2 regions of the Nocardiopsis eucommiae genome follow, and region 2 is predicted to be linked to the other one. Evidence: riboswitches for the same ligand, from Rfam matches in the RefSeq annotation. Region 2 holds a riboswitch; the other holds the start of a gene.
The links. A riboswitch is a leader RNA that binds a small molecule or an ion and turns the genes downstream of it on or off. The one in region 2 is predicted to bind thiamine pyrophosphate.
Positions count from the first base shown of each region.

Region 1: it holds a riboswitch for thiamine pyrophosphate, as region 2 does, so the genes downstream of both, ACRWK8_RS03280 (ECF transporter S component) here and thiD (bifunctional hydroxymethylpyrimidine kinase/phosphomethylpyrimidine kinase) in region 2, are expected to answer to the same signal.

Region 1 covers NZ_CBDRIY010000003.1:153,769-161,301, forward strand. The annotation lists gene ACRWK8_RS03260 (protein kinase domain-containing protein) at 1-399, opposite strand, end outside; gene ACRWK8_RS03265 (enoyl-CoA hydratase/isomerase family protein) at 838-1,629, opposite strand; gene ACRWK8_RS03270 (energy-coupling factor transporter transmembrane component T family protein) at 1,686-2,492, opposite strand; gene ACRWK8_RS03275 (ABC transporter ATP-binding protein) at 2,489-4,039, opposite strand; gene ACRWK8_RS03280 (ECF transporter S component) at 4,043-4,681, opposite strand; TPP riboswitch at 4,764-4,871, opposite strand; gene ACRWK8_RS03285 (glycoside hydrolase family 19 protein) at 5,006-5,896, opposite strand; gene ACRWK8_RS03290 (transglycosylase domain-containing protein) at 6,121-7,533, opposite strand, start outside.
Region 2 covers NZ_CBDRIY010000038.1:13,418-20,950, reverse strand. The annotation lists gene ACRWK8_RS21310 (acyl-CoA synthetase) at 1-1,267, shown strand, start outside; gene ACRWK8_RS21305 (DUF368 domain-containing protein) at 1,623-2,549, shown strand; TPP riboswitch at 2,637-2,737, shown strand; gene thiD (bifunctional hydroxymethylpyrimidine kinase/phosphomethylpyrimidine kinase) at 2,726-3,529, shown strand; gene ACRWK8_RS21295 (alanine/glycine:cation symporter family protein) at 3,621-5,039, opposite strand; gene ACRWK8_RS21290 (DUF6457 domain-containing protein) at 5,265-5,531, opposite strand; gene ACRWK8_RS21285 (glycosyltransferase family 4 protein) at 5,757-6,941, shown strand; gene ACRWK8_RS21280 (pyridoxal phosphate-dependent aminotransferase) at 7,070-7,533, opposite strand, start outside.

The DNA of each region.
Region 1 (7,533 bases), on a different contig from region 2:
GTCCTTGATCGCCCGGGCCATGCCGGTGACGAAGCGGGTCAGAGCGCGGCCGCGCAGGGGGCCGTGGTCGGTGACGGTGGCGTCCAGGGTGGGCCCGGGGATGTACTCGGTGACGACCCACGGCAGCTCGGCCTGGGTGTCCGCGTCGATGACCTCGGCCACGTTGGGGCTCTGCACACGGCGCATCGTCTCGACCTCGCGGGCGAGCCGGGCGCGTGCGATGTGGTCACCGGCGACCTCGGGCTTGAGGACCTTCACCGCGACGAACTGGTCGGTCCGGGGGTCCTCGGCCTGGTACACCACACCCATCCCGCCGGCGCCGATGCGGCGGCGGATGACGTAGTGGCCGATGCGCTCCGGCAGCTCTTCACCCGTGGGGAAACCTGCCGACATTGCCATCGAGAACTCATCCCCTCAAAAGACCACATACCACCACGTCCAGCATATCGGCCGGGGGGATGGGTCACCATTGGCTTGTGTGGCCCCTCCGAGGGGCCCTGCGGTCTGTTCGGTCCCGCCGGAGGGTGTGGGCGCCACACGCGCCACCGCGGACTCCGGGCGAACCGTCCGTCCTCGGACGACCATTGACGAGTATGACGGAAAAACCACGCGTGCGGTTCCCCGCGCCCCCACCCGGCTGGCCGGTTCCGGACGTCTTCCCAGGGTCCCGCGTCGCCAGTCGACGCGACGAGGGTTCGAAGTGACGACAAGGTGATGCGAACCGGGCGCGTGTCCGAGCCGGGACGCCGGGACGGACGCCCCGACACTACCCGCCTCGGACCGCACGGACGCCCCCAGGCCACCGGGGTGGCCTGGGGTGCCGGTCACAGCCGGGGCTCAGCGGCCGACGAAGGTGGCCTTGCCGGGCCCCTCCTCGACGAAGCTCCGCATCCCGGCCTTCTGGTCCTCGGTGGAGAACAGACCCGAGAAGTGCAGCCGCTCGATCTCCAGACCGGTGTCCAGGTCGGTCTCCAGCCCCCGGTCGATGGTCTCCTTCGCGGCGGCCAGCGCCACGGCGGGACCGTCCACGTACTTCGCGACCAGTGCGACCGCGGCCGTGTAGACCTCCTCGTCGGGCACGACCCGGTCCACGAGGCCGATCTCCCGCGCCTCCTCGGCCCGCACGTGACGACCGCTGAACACCAGGTCCTTGGCGCGGGCGGGACCGATCAGGCGCGGCAGGCGCTGGGTGCCGCCCGCGCCCGGGATGACGCCCAGCTGGATCTCGGGCTGGCCGAGCCTGGCCTTGGCGCCCGCCACCCGGAAGTCGGCGCACAGCGCCAGCTCGCAGCCGCCGCCCAGCGCGTATCCGCTGATCGCCGCGACCACGGGCTTGGGAATGCGGGCCACCGCCGTCAGGGCGTTCTGGAGGGCACGCGAGTACTCCAGCATCTCCGCGTGGGTGAGGTCGGCCATCTCCTTGATGTCGGCTCCGGCCACGAACGCCCGCTCGCCGCCGTAGAGCACCACCGCGCGCACGGAGGGGTCCGCGGAGACGGTGGCGGCCGCCTCCGCGATCTCCCGGGTGACCGTGCCGTTCAACGCGTTCAGCGCCTTGGGACGGTCGATCCGGATGACGGCCACACCGGGGTTCTCCGGATCGGCCTCGACGCGCACGAACTCGCTCACGTTCTCCACCTTCTTCGCTTCGACGTCAGTGTCCGCTGCTTACCTAACCACCCGGGTCAGCGGAAGAGCAGCACCAGGGTCCCCAGGCGGGCCGACACGGCGTAGGCGGTCACCAGCAGCAGTGCGGTACCCACCAGCAGGAGGGTGTCGGCCGCCCGCCAGCGGCTGTACCGCGCGTGGGTGCGGGGCCCGGTGCCGAAGGCCCGCGCGTCCATCGCGGTGGCCAGCAGCGTCCCGGTCCGGATGGACCGCACCAGCAGTGCGAACAGCCGTCCGAAGAACAGCGAGACGATCCGCAGGGGGTTGCTCCCGGCCTCCAGCCCCCGTGCCCGGCGGGCCAGGGTGATGGTCCGCCACTGGTCGGCGAGCAGCGGGATGAGCCGCAGCGCCGCGAGCACGCCCATGGCGGGGCGCTCCGGCACGCGAAGCCGCTGCACGAGGCCGTCGGACATCTCCGTGGGGTCACTGCTGATCGCGGCGAGCAGCCCGGGCAGCGCGATCGCCAACAGGCGCACCGCCGCGCCCACGGCGCCCTCCAGACCGTGCTCGCCGTACAGGTAGTTGACCGCGCCGCTGCTGAGCCCCATGAGCAGGAAGGGCCCGCCCAGGACCAGCAGGGTGCGCCGGTCCACCCCGCTGAACGGCACCGTGACCAGTACCGCGAGCAGGACGAGTCCGCCGGTGACGGCGTCCACCGCCGGGATCAGCCCGATGCCGATCAGCAGCGCGGCCAGCAGCTTGGCGGCCGGGTTCAGGCCGGTCAGCCAGTACCGGGCGCCGCCGCCCTCGGGCACATCCAGGGTGAGGGTGTCCCCGCCCTTGGCGCGGGGCACGTCCGGGCCGTTCGTGTGCCGGGAACTCACGCCTCCCCCTCTCGTGACGTCGCGGACCGGGCCGCCCCGACGGGTGCCGCGCGTCCCTCCGCGACCCGTACTTCCACGTCCGTCAGGCGGCGCAGCAGGAGTTCGTCGTGGGTGGCCATGACCACGGCCCGTCCCTCGGAGCGCAGGGCGCCGAGGAGCTCCACCAGCTCCGTCCAGGTACGGGTGTCCTGGCCGAAGGTGGGCTCGTCCAGCACCAGCAGGTCCGGGGCGTGCGAGGGGCCGGAGCTGAGCGCGGTCGCCACCGAGAGGCGCCGCTTCTCGCCGCCGGAGAGCGTGTACGGGTGCACCTCGGCCAGCCGGGTCAGTCGCAACCGCTCCATCAGCTCGCCCACCCAGGCGTCGGTCTCGGCCGCGCCCATCCCCGCGCGCAGCGGCGCGAAGCGGAGTTCGTCGCGGACCGTGGCGGTGACGAACTGGTCCTCCGCGTGCTGGAACACCGTGCCCACGTGGCGGGCGAGGCGGCGTGCGGGCCAGCGCACGAGCGGGCGCCGGTCGGTTCCGGCAATCGGACCGCGCGGCAGCACCTCGCCCCGGTGCGGACGCGAGAGCCCGGCCAGCATGGTGAGGAGCGTGGACTTGCCCGCGCCGTTGGGGCCGGTGAGTGCGGTGGCGGTTCCGGCGGACAGCATGACGTTCACGTCGTCGAGCACCGTCCGCCGGGGGGCGGCGCGCACGCCCACCTGGAAGGGGGTGCGGGCGCTGACGCCGACGGTCTCCACCAGGGGCACGCCGCCGGGAGCGGGCGTGAGCTCGGGGACGGGTTCGTTCCCGGGGATCCACACGCCCTGGTCGGCCAGCGAACGGCCGTGTTCCGCGAACACCCGCGCCGGGGCGCCGTCCGCGATCACTCCCCCGCCGGGTTCGACCACCACGACCCGGTCCACCAGGTCGACGACGTCGGCCACCCGGTGCTCGACCAGCACGAGGGTGGCCTCGGTCTCCGCGAGCAGGCGGGAGAGCAGGTCGCGCACGAGCACGGCCCCGGCCGGGTCGAGGTTGGCGGTGGGTTCGTCCAGGAGCAGCAGACGCGGCCGCATGGCCAGCGCACCGGCGATGACCAGGCGCTGCTTCTCACCTCCGGAGAGGGCGCCCGTGGAGTGCCGGAGGCCGTAGGGGAAGCCGACCTCCGTCAGGGAGCGCTCGACCCGGGGCCAGATGTCCTCGGGGTCCACCCCCAGGTTCTCCAACCCGAAGGCGACGTCGTCCCCGGCCCGGGCCATCACGAGCTGGGTCTCGGGGTCCTGGCTGACCAGTCCGACCCCGCCGCGGCCCCGGTCGGCGGGGGCGCCGTCCACCAGCAGCGAGCCCTCGTGCTCCCCGCTGATGGCGCCGTCCTCGCCGGTGAGCCCGGCCAGGGAGTGCAGCAGGGTGGACTTCCCCGCGCCCGAGGCCCCGAGCAGCAGGACCCGCTCCCCCGGTTCGACGGTCAGGTCCACTCCGCGCAGGGCGTGGGTGTCACGGCCGGAGTGCTTCCATCCCCAGCCGGAGAGTTCGACGCGAGCCCCGCGCGCGTTCGGTCGTGTCACGGGTCAGCCCCTGGCCGAGGGGAAGGGGGCCAGCGCGCCGGACCTGGCCAGCGCCGTGGTGAGCAGGCGCGCGCCCACGCCCGCGATGACGGCCGCGCTGAGGACCACGATCACGCCGTAGGTGAGCTGGTACTCAAGGGGCCAGGTGACGTTGTAGGCGATGTTGTCGCGGATGGCCGGGGAGAGCCCGGCCACGGCGGCTGCGAGCACGGCCACGCCCATGTTCCAGCGCCGGTAGGCGAAGGCGAGGAAGACCAGTTCGGGCAGCAACCCCTGGAGGGTGCCGTCGACGACGACCATGACCCCCCACTGGGTGCCCAGCACGGCCGAGACGGAGGCCGCGGCGATCGAGGTGAGCAGGGCCGCGCCGGGTTTGCGGATGATGAGCCCGCCGAGCACGCCGGAGATCAGCCACATGCCGTAGACGACGGCCTGCCCGGGCGGGAACGCCACGAACAGCGGTGTGGTGACCGACCAGACGATGTTCCACAGCCAGAAGACGACGCCGACCGCGACGCCGATCACGGCGGCCACGACGATGTCGACGGTGCGCCAGCTCCGGGCCTTGGCAAGGATCTCCTGGACGCGGCCCACGGGCTCCGCGGTGGTTCCGGTGCCGGTCCCGCGGTTCTCGGTACTCATGCTGGTTGATGTCCCTTCGTCGGGGTGACGAGGGCCCATGTGGCCAAGAGCGCCGGTCGGGCGCGCGCTGGCGCACGCACGACGGCGGTTTCCTACGACTTCCTTCGCTGGCATGACCCAGATCAGGTGTGTAAGGGTCTGCGGCCGGGTGCCGCACTCTCAGCGCTCACGCGCTCCCCTGTCGGATTGCCTCCATTATGGGGCAAACAGGATGCGCGGTGAAGACCTTCCCTCGGGACACGCAGGAGCGGGGATGCGCCCGGCGGTGCTCGCCGGTCGCACCCCCGCTCGGGTGCCGCCACGGGTGCGTCGACGCACCTGGGGTCAGCAGCTCAGGTTCGACCCCGTGGTGGTGCCGAGGATCTGGGCGAACTGCGTGAAGGTGTTGATGCGGCTCTGCACCTGTCCCGGGTTGCCGCCGTTGCACTCGATGGACCCGTTGATGGAACGGATCGACTCACCGAAGCCGTGGCCGTCGACGATGGCGGTGTGCCCCGACATCGTCCCGGCACCGCTCTGGGTGTTCCAGAACCAGAGTCCGGTCCGCCAGGCGATCGCGGCGTCCTGCTCGACGAGGTAGGGGTTGTTCAGCAGGTCGATGCCGAGGGCGTCCCCGGCGGCCTTGTAGTTGTAGTTCCAGCTCAGCTGGATCGGGCCCTTGCCGTAGTAGGCGTCCTGACCGGCCGGGCAGCCGAAGGGCTGGCTCGGGTCGCAGTAGTGCGGGTAGTTGTCCTCGTTGATCTCCTTGATGTACACCAGCCCGCCGGTCTCGTGGCTGACGTTGGCCAGGAAGGCGGCGGCCTCGCGCCGCTGCACCTCGACGCTTCCGGTGTTGGTGAAGCCCGGGTAGGAGCTCAGGGCGTCGGTGAGGCCGGAGTAGGTGTAGAAGGGGTTCCGGTTCGGGAACATCTGGTTGAACTGGGCCTCGCTGACGACGAAGTCGCTGGGACCGGGCTGTTCGCCGCCCCCGTCGTTTCCGCAGGGGCCCTGGTCGGCCCAGACGTCCGAGGTTCCGGGACGCTCGTTCTGCGTCCACCACTTGGCGGTGTAGTTGCGGCCTTCGAAGGAGACCTGGCCGCCGCCGGTGTAGACGGCGGAGGAACTCCAGGCCGTCGCGCAGGCGGTGGCCGCCGTCGCGACGGTCGCGGGGAGGGCAACGAGCACAGCCGCGATGGCGCCGAGCACCGCGAGCTGACTCAGGAGACGTCGGATCACGTGATCACACTCCTAGGGTGCGGCGCTGCGTCCGACCGCGCGCCGCAGGGGGGTGACGTCACCTAAGCAAGAGTGGTCTAGACCTGTCAAGGTCCAGACCACGGAAGGTGAGAACCGGGTGACGGTCCGGATCGGAACGGCGGCCCGCCTCCCGGCCCGGCGGCCGGTCCGCCTCGCGACGGTCTCCCGTGGTCACCGGACCGGGGGGCTGCTTCCGAAGGCGTCTAGGTGCCCCCGTCGTCTCCCGTGCCGCCTTCGCCGGTCCCGCCTCCGCCGGTGCCGTCCGCGAGATCCTCCGCGTCCTCGGCGTCCGTGTCGCTCCCGCCCTCGTCGTCATCGTCGTCGTCACCGCCCCGCTGCTCGGGAGGCTCGGTCTTCGGGTCGCCGAAGGCGCCCGGCGACCCCGCGAACGCGTCCGAGGGCAGGTGCTTGGTGGCGCCGCGCATGCTCTCCTGCCAGATCGGGCCGGGCAGGGTGCCCCCGTAGACGATCTCGAAGTGCTGCCCGCCGATCGTCACGCCCTGGAGCGGGTTCTCCTCACCGCCGCGCACGTCGCCCACGACCACGGCCGAGGAGAGGTTCGGCGTGTACCCGGCGAACCAGGCGTAGGCGGCCCCGTCGGTGGTCCCGGTCTTGCCCGCGGCCGGACGCCCCAGGTCCAGCCCGTTGGCCGTACCCCCGTCGAAGGTCTGCTGGAGCAGGTGGTTGACGCCGTCGGCGGCGTCCTGCTTGACCGTGCGCTCGCACTCCGAGGTCGTCTTGAGCTCCTCGCCGGTGCCCTCCTCGGTCACCATGCGCACCGGGCGCGGCTCGCAGTACTCGCCCCTCGCGGCGAAGGTCGCGTAGGAGGAGGCGACGGTCAGCGGGGACACCTCCTGGTCCCCGAGCGTGAAGGAGCTCCACACCCCGAGGTCGCTGCCGTCCGCGCGGTGCACCCCGGCCTTCTCCGCCATCTCCGAGGTCTCGCACAGGCCGACGCGCTTCTGGAGCTGGGCGAAGTAGGTGTTCACCGACCCCTTGGTCGCGCTGATCATGTTGTGGCTGCCGTCGTCGCTCTCCCCGGCGTTGCGGATGCTCCACGAGGACATCCTGGTGCCCTCACAGTCGGACATCCCGCTCAGGGACAGGTTCTTGGGCGAGGAGAAGCTGGTCCCGTACCCCAGGCCCTTCTCCAGGGCCGCCGCCAGCGTGTACGTCTTGAAGGTGGACCCGGCCTGGTACCCCAGGGAGCCCCCGTCCTCCTGGTCCACGGCGAGGTTGAGGGAGGTCGTCCCGACCTGTTCGTCGTCGAAGCCGTACCGCAGGTTCTGCACGAGGGCGCGCACACGGCCGGAGCCGGGCTCGACCATGGCCTGGGCGGCGAACTTCGTGGAGTCCTCGTGCGGGACCCGCTTGTCGACGGCGTCCTGGGCGGCGTCCTGAGCGGCGGTGTCGAGTGTGGTCCGCACGATCAGCCCGCCCTGGGTGATGCGCTGCTCACGCTTCTCGACGGTGTCCCCGATCAGGTCGGAGGCACGCAGCCAGCGCATCGTGTAGTCGCAGAAGAACGGGTAGTCGCTCTCCGAGCAGCTGCCGCCGCGCGGACTGGGGTCGATCCCCAGGCCCTTCTTCTTGTGGGCCTCGGCCTCGTCCGCGCC
Region 2 (7,533 bases):
CGCCTCGCTGCACGGCGTCGACTACGAGGAGGCGCTCGCGGCGCACGGACCGGACTCCGGAGACGGTGCGGTCGAACTGCCCGTGACCAGTGGCGACGACCACTACCTGCTGTACACCGGCGGCACCACCGGCTATCCCAAGGGGGTGCTGTGGCGCCAGGCCGACGTGTTCCGCGCGGCCGTGGAGCGACGCGACCCGGGCGCCCCGCGCGCCGGGTCCACACGGGACGTGGCCGAACGCGCCGCGCGCTGCTTCCCGCTGCGCATGCTGGTGCTGGGGCCGCTCATGCACGCCGCCGGGCAGTGGAACGCGCTGAGCATGCTGCTGTGCGGCAAACGCGTGGTGCTGTCCACGGACCGCAGCTTCCGCGCGGACCGGGTGCTGGAGCTGGCGCACCGCGAGGGTGTGCACGCGGTGCAGCTGGTGGGCGACGCGATGGCGCGTCCGCTGGCCAGGCACCTGTTGACCGAACCCGACCTGTGCCCGGAGCTCACCTCGGTGCGTTCCGGCGGCACCCCGCTCACCCCCTCGGTACGCGGGCTGTGGCGGGCCTGGCGCGAGGACGTGGCCCTGGCCGACGCCTACGGCGGTTCGGAGACGGGCGTGTGCGGGTCGGCCACCGCGCCCGACGAGCACACGAGTGTCGCGGACTCCGCCGACCGGCGCAGCTTCACGATGGGCGGCAGCATCTCCGTGCTGGACGACTCCCTGCGGCCGCTCCCGCCGGGGTCGGTCGAGGTCGGCCGGATCGCCCGGACCGGCCGGATCCCGCTGGGCTACTACAACGATCCGATCGCCACCGCGCGCACGTTCCCCACGGACGGTGACGGGCGGCGCTGGGCGCTGTCGGGCGACTACGGCACGAGGGCCGGTGACGGTTCGATCGTGCTGCTGGGCCGGGGCAGCGTGGTGATCAACACCGCCGGGGAGAAGGTCTACCCCGAGGAGGTGGAGGCCGTGCTCAAGGCGCACCCCTCGGTGGAGGACGTGATCGTGGTGCCCTCCCCGGACGAGAGGCTGGGCCAGAAGGTGACGGCCCTGGTGTCGCTGGCCTCCGGTTCGGCTCGGGACGAGGGCGCGCTGCGGGCGCACTGCCGGGTGCGCCTGGCCGGGTTCAAGGTGCCTCGGACGGTGCACTTCGTGGACCGGGTGCGGCGTACGGCGGTGGGCAAGCAGGACTACCGGTGGGCCGCCTCGGTGGCCGGGGAGGACCCGGACGCGCCCGCCGTTCCCACCTCGCCACTGTCCGGTTCGCGCCGGATCTGAGACCGGGTTCCACGCCGTCGTCGTCACGATCCGTTTTCGGACCAAGGACCTCGCGGACTGATACCTGACCAAAACCCGGATTCTCCGGGCGATCAGACGCCTTCACCCCGTCCGGCGCCGCTAGAATCAGCACTGCCCGGCCCGGGGCCTGACGGCTCTCCTCCCCCTCGCACGGCCCGGGCGGCACACATCCCGCGCGGGCCGGAGCATCGAACCGGTGGAGGTCGCCTCCATGACCCGCGTGGTACAGCACCCCTTTGACCCGCCGGTCGACCGTTCGCACGGGACCGGCGACCCCATCAGGACGGAGGACGGCGCCCTCTCCCGGGAACCTCCCGGGCCAGCGCCCGACAACATGGCCAAGTCAGTAGGCTCCTACATCTTCAACGCGGTGCGCGGCGGGGCCGTCGGCACCTCCGAGGCACTGCCCGGCATCAGCGGCGGCACGGTCGCACTGATGGTCGGCCTCTACGACAAGCTGATCGGTGGCGCGGGCCACGTGGTCAGCGGCATCAAGCGCTACGTCACGGACGTGCCCCGGGGCCGCGGCAAGGAGCGCGCCCAGGAGCAGTTCCGCCAGGTGGACTGGTCGGTGCTCGTCCCCGCCCTCATCGGCATGGCCGTCGCGCTCATCCTGGCCGCCGTCTTCCTCGCCCCGCTGGTGGAGGTCTACGCGCAGTACGCGTACGCGCTGTTCTTCGGCCTGGTCCTGGCCTGCCTCTGGATCCCCTACACCGGTGCGGGCAAGAAGTGGAAGGCCTGGCACTACGCGGTGGCCCTGGTCTTCGCCGCGCTCGCGTTCACGCTCACCGGCCTGCCCGGCGCCAACCTGCCCACCCACCCCGTGGTGGTCTTCCTCGCGGCCGCCGTCGCCATCTGCGCCCTGGTGCTGCCGGGCCTGTCGGGCTCCTTCATCCTGCTGACCCTCGGCCTGTACGAGCCGACCATGGCGGCCCTGCGCGCGGCGGACCTGCCCTACATCACCGTCTTCGTCCTGGGCATGATCACCGGTCTGGCCCTGTTCGTGAAGGTGCTCCAGTTCCTGCTGGAGAACCACCACCACATCACCCTCGTGGTGCTCACCGGGCTGATGGCCGGTTCGCTGCGCGCCCTGTGGCCGTGGCAGGACGAGAACCGCGACCTGCTGCCGATGACCGACGTCCCCGTCACGCTCGCCTTCGCGGTCGGCGGCTTCGTGGTGGTCGTCGGCATGATCGTCTGGGAGCGGCGCAAGCACGCCCAGCAGGAGCAGGTGGAAACCCGCCACAACGTCACCGTCTGACCGCGCGGAGGGGGCGGTCCGCCCCGGCGGACCGTCCACTACAGTCGGAACCACCACAGACCAACACAGATGCCGGGGCCGCGAGGCCCCGGCGGCGCGGGGTGCCGGAGAGAGTCCTCCCGGCTGAGAGCACACCCGTCGAACCTGCCCTAGTTCGTACTAGCGAAGGAACGCCAATGAGCGCGTACAACGTCGTGTCCATCGCCGGAAGCGACCCCAGCGGGGGCGCTGGCGTCCAGGCCGACCTGAAGTCGTTCTCCGCCCACGGGGTCTTCGGAATGACCGTGGTGACGGCGTTGACCGCCCAGTCCACACGCGGGGTCACCGGGGTGCACGGTGTCCCCGCGTCCTTCGTCACCGATCAGATGGACACCCTGTTCACCGACGCGACCGTGCACGCGGTCAAGGTGGGGATGCTGTCCACGTCGGAGGTCACCGAGGCGGTCGCGGCCGCTGTGGACCGCTACGCGCTGCCGAACGTGGTCGTGGACCCGGTGATGGTGGCCAAGAGCGGTGACCGCCTCCTGGAGCGGTCCGCGATCGAGGCCCTGCGCACCGTCCTGCTGCCGCGCGCCGACCTGCTCACCCCCAACCTCCCCGAGGCCGCCGACCTGCTCGGCGAGACCGAGGCGACCAGCCTCAAGGAGATGCGGGGACAGGCCGAACGCCTCCTCGAACTCGGTCCGCGTCGCGTCCTGCTCAAGGGCGGGCACCTGCCCGGTGAGGAGAGCGTCGACCTGCTGGTCGACGGTGTCTCGGAGCCGGTCGAGTTCCGTGCCGGGCGGGTGGGCACCCGCAACACCCACGGCACGGGCTGCACGCTCTCCTCCTCGATCGCCGCCCTCCTCCCCCAGCGCCCGGACACGGTGGCCGCCGTGGCCGACGCCAAGACCTACCTCACCGAGGCCCTGCGCCGCGCCGACGAGATCCACGCGGGCGGCGGCCAGGGACCGGTGCACCACTTCCACGCCTGGTGGTGAACGGACGACACCACGCGAAGGGGGGACCGGCCACGGTGGCCGGTCCCCCCTCGTCGTCGGCCGAGGGACTGGTCCTCCGGCCGCTCGTGTACTACTGGCTGACGTCCTTCATGATCACGTCCGGGTTCCGCCAGTCCGGGTGGTCGAAGAACTTGCGCGTCTCCGAGCTGATCACCCCCGACAGCAGGATCAGACCCACCAGGTTGGGCAGCGCCATGAGACCGTTCGCGATGTCGCTGAAGAGCCACACCGAGTCCAGGTCGGCGACCGAGCCCACGAAGACGACCACGATGAAGAGCAGACGGTAGGGCAGCACCATGCGGCGGCCGCCCAGGAACTCCACGCAACGCTCACCGTAGTACGACCAGCCGAGCAGGGTGCTGAAGGCGAACACCGTCACGGAGACCGCCACGATCACGGCACCGGCCGAGCCCATCGCGGGGCTGATCGCTCCCAGCCCCTCCGTCATGGCCTGCGAGGTGAGCAGGGAGCCGTCCTCGGCGCCCTCCACCTGCCACACCCCGGTCACGATGATGACCAGACAGGTCATGCTGACCACGATGATGGTGTCGATGAAGGTCTGGGTCATGGAGACCATGGCCTGACGGACCGGCTGGGTGGTCTTGGCCGCAGCGGCCGCGATACCGCCGGTGCCCAGCCCGGACTCGTTGGAGAAGATGCCGCGCGCGAAGCCCAGCTGGATGGCGAGCAGCACACCGGCGCCCGCGAATCCGCCGGTCGCCGCGGTCCCCGTGAACGCCGAGGTGACGACCAGCTGGAAGGCGGGGAGCAGCGCCTGCCAGTTGGCGATCAGGACCACGAGGCAGATGCCGACGTAGCCGATGATCATGACGGGCACGAGGGCGGAGGTGACGCGTCCGATGCTCTTGATACCGCCGAGGATGACGGCGCCCGAGCCCACCATCAGGATCAGCCCGATGACCCACGTCTCCACGCCGGTGACGCTGTTCATCTGCTGGGCGACCGTGTTGGCCTGGGTTCCGTTGCCGATGCCGAAGGCGGCGATGGCACCGAAGACCGCGAAGGAGATGCCGAGGAAGGCCCCGAAGCGCCCGCCGACCCCGTACTTCAGGTAGTACATCGGGCCGCCGCTCTGCTCACCCTTGGCGTCGGTGCGGCGGTACTTCACGCCCATCAGGGCTTCGCTGTACTTGGTGGCCATCCCGAAGATGCCCATGACCCACATCCAGAACAGCGCGCCCGGACCACCGATCCCGATGGCCAGGGCCGCTCCGGCGATGTTGCCGACGCCGACCGTCGCGGCGAGCGCGGTGCTCAACGCCTGGTAGTGGGAGATGTCGCCCTCGACCGTCTCGTCCTCCTTCCGGCGGACGAAGGCCAGCCACAGGGCGTGCGGCAGTCGGAACAGCTGGATCAGGCGCAGCCGGACGGTGAGGTAGACACCGGTCAGGAACAGCAGGGGAATGAGGACGAACGGTCCCCAGATGATCTCCGACAGGACGCCGGCCATCTCTAGGAGGTGGTCCACGGAGGACCTCTCTTTCGGTGATTACGTGGGGTGGGGGGGGAACCAGCGGTGTCATTGGGGGGAACCAGGACCCTCGGAAACACGTTGGTACCGGTGGATACTGTTCGGTATCGGGAAAGAATGGCACTGACGCGTAACAAACAAATCACGCGAGGTCAGAATGCGTGTTACGGAATCTTTTCGTGTCTTCTCGCGTCTCCCGACTCCGGGGCCCGGGCTTCCCGGCTACCCCTCGCCGTCCTTTCCGTCCTCCTCCTTCACCTGGGCCAGGGCGAGTCTGCTGAGGAGCTCGGCCGCCTCGTCCGGGTCCGCCCCCTGTCCCACGGCCACGCCGAGCAGGTAGGTCGTGAGCGGGGCCGCCGGGCGGGCCACGGAGTGAGCGGCGTCGCGCGCGAGGTCGAGCACGCGGTCCACGTCGGGTTTCCGGAGGGGGTCGGTCCCGGTCAGCTCCAGTTCGGCGCGGACCAGTTCGGACCATTCCACGAGTGTCACCACACGGCTCCTTGGGTGTTCGTTCGGGTTTCGTTCGGCGATCACGGCCACACCGGGGTCATCCGCCGGTCAGTCGACCGTGCGGACGGCGTCACCACCTGATCGGCCAACCCGTGTCGGCGCTTCGGGCGAGGTTCTCCCGCCCGGCGATCCGGGTTCACTCCCCGACCCTAGCGTCGGAGGCACCCACCACTCGGCGTGACACCTCGGCGTTGGGAGCCCCGCATGTCCCCCACACCCCCGCCCTCCGTCCACCGGCCGCCCCTGCGCGTGGCCATCGTGACCGAGTCCTTCCTTCCGCAGGTCAACGGGGTCACCAACTCCGTGTGCCGGATCAGCGAGCACCTGGCGGCCGAGGGACACCAGGCACTCGTCCTCGCTCCCGGCCACGGCCCGACCTCGTACGCCGGCTTCCCGGTCGTCCGGACGCCCGCGCTGCCCCTGCCCGTGTACCGCGACTTCTCCATGGGGCTGCCCGCCCGGCGGACGATGACCGCCGCGATCCGCGCGTTCGCGCCCGACGTGCTGCACCTGGCCTCCCCCGCGCTGTTCGGCGCGACGGCGGTGGACGTGGCCCGCCGGTGGGCGCTGCCGACGGTGGCAGCGTTCCAGACCGACCTGCCCGGGTTCGCCGGACGCTACGGCCTGCCCGGGTCCGGGACGCTGTGGTCGCTGCTCCACCGCGTCCACTCGGCGGTGGACCGCACGCTGGTGCCGTCCTCGGCCACCCTGGAGGCGCTCTCCGGTCGGGGGTTCCCCCGGCTGGACCTGTGGCGCCGGGGTGTGGACGCCGCGCGCTTCTCCCCCGACCACCGGTCCGAGGAACTACGTCGCGAGCTGGCACCGAACGGTGAGGTGATCGTGGGGTACGTGGGCCGTCTGTCCCGCGACAAGCGGGTGCACCTGCTGGGCCATCTGGCGAGGCTGCGGGGGATGCGCCTGGTGGTGGTCGGGGACGGCCCGGACCGCGCCCGGCTGCGCCGCCTGCTGCCGGACGCCGTCTTCACGGGGCAGCGGACCGGCCCGGACCTCTCACGGCTGTACGCGTCACTGGACGTGTTCGTGCACACCGGTGCGGACGAGACCTTCTGCCAGACCGTGCAGGAGGCGCTGGCCTCGGGCGTACCGGTGGTCGTCCCGGCGGCGGGCGGCCCCGTGGACCTGGTGACGGAGGGGCACAACGGCCTGCTGTACCGGCCGGACTCGGTCCGTGAGCTGCGGGTGGCGGTGGGGCGGCTGGCCCACAACCGGGAGGTGCGGGCCCGGATGGCGGCCCGGGCCCGGCCCTCGGTGGCGCACCGCACGTGGCGGTCGGTCAACGAGGAGCTGGTGGAGCACTACAGAGCGGTGATCGCCCCGAGCCACGAGCTGGCCGCCCGCCGGGAGCGGATGACGGCCGGAGGCGTGTGACTGCGGCGCGGATCGGCCGGGAAGGGCGTGACGGGACCCTCCCTGGGAGAGAGAGGGAGGGTCCCGTCGGTGGTGACCGCCTCACCCCGTATAAGAGAGGCGGGCACGATCTGGGCGCGGACGCGCGGTCAGTGGACCGGCTGCGCGATCGCCGCCGGAGCCGGGATCACCGTGCTGGGCGACGGGGTGCCGGAGGCCGCGGTGTCGGAGAGCAGCGCCCCGAGGACCTCGGTGAGCCGGTCCAGGTGGGAGCGGATCCACGGCAGGGACAGGGGGTCCTCGGCGGACAGCGCCGCGTACCGCTTGTCCTCGGAGTCCCCGTACAGGAGGCTGGTGGCCACCCGCATCCGCAGGGCGGCGGAGCTCTCGCCGAACTCGACGGCGGGCAGCACCCCCATGCCGAAGTGCTCCAGGAGGTGCCCGGTCAGCTCCGGACCCGTGGTCACTCCGTGCAGCGCGGACAGCCGCTCACGGACCGGTTCGAAGTCCGGGTAGAGGTAGAAGGCCGCCGTCGGGGGCGAGACGAGCGCCCCGGCCCGGGAGAAGACGTCGGCGACGGCGCGGGCCACGACGCCGTGCAGGCGACGGCTGC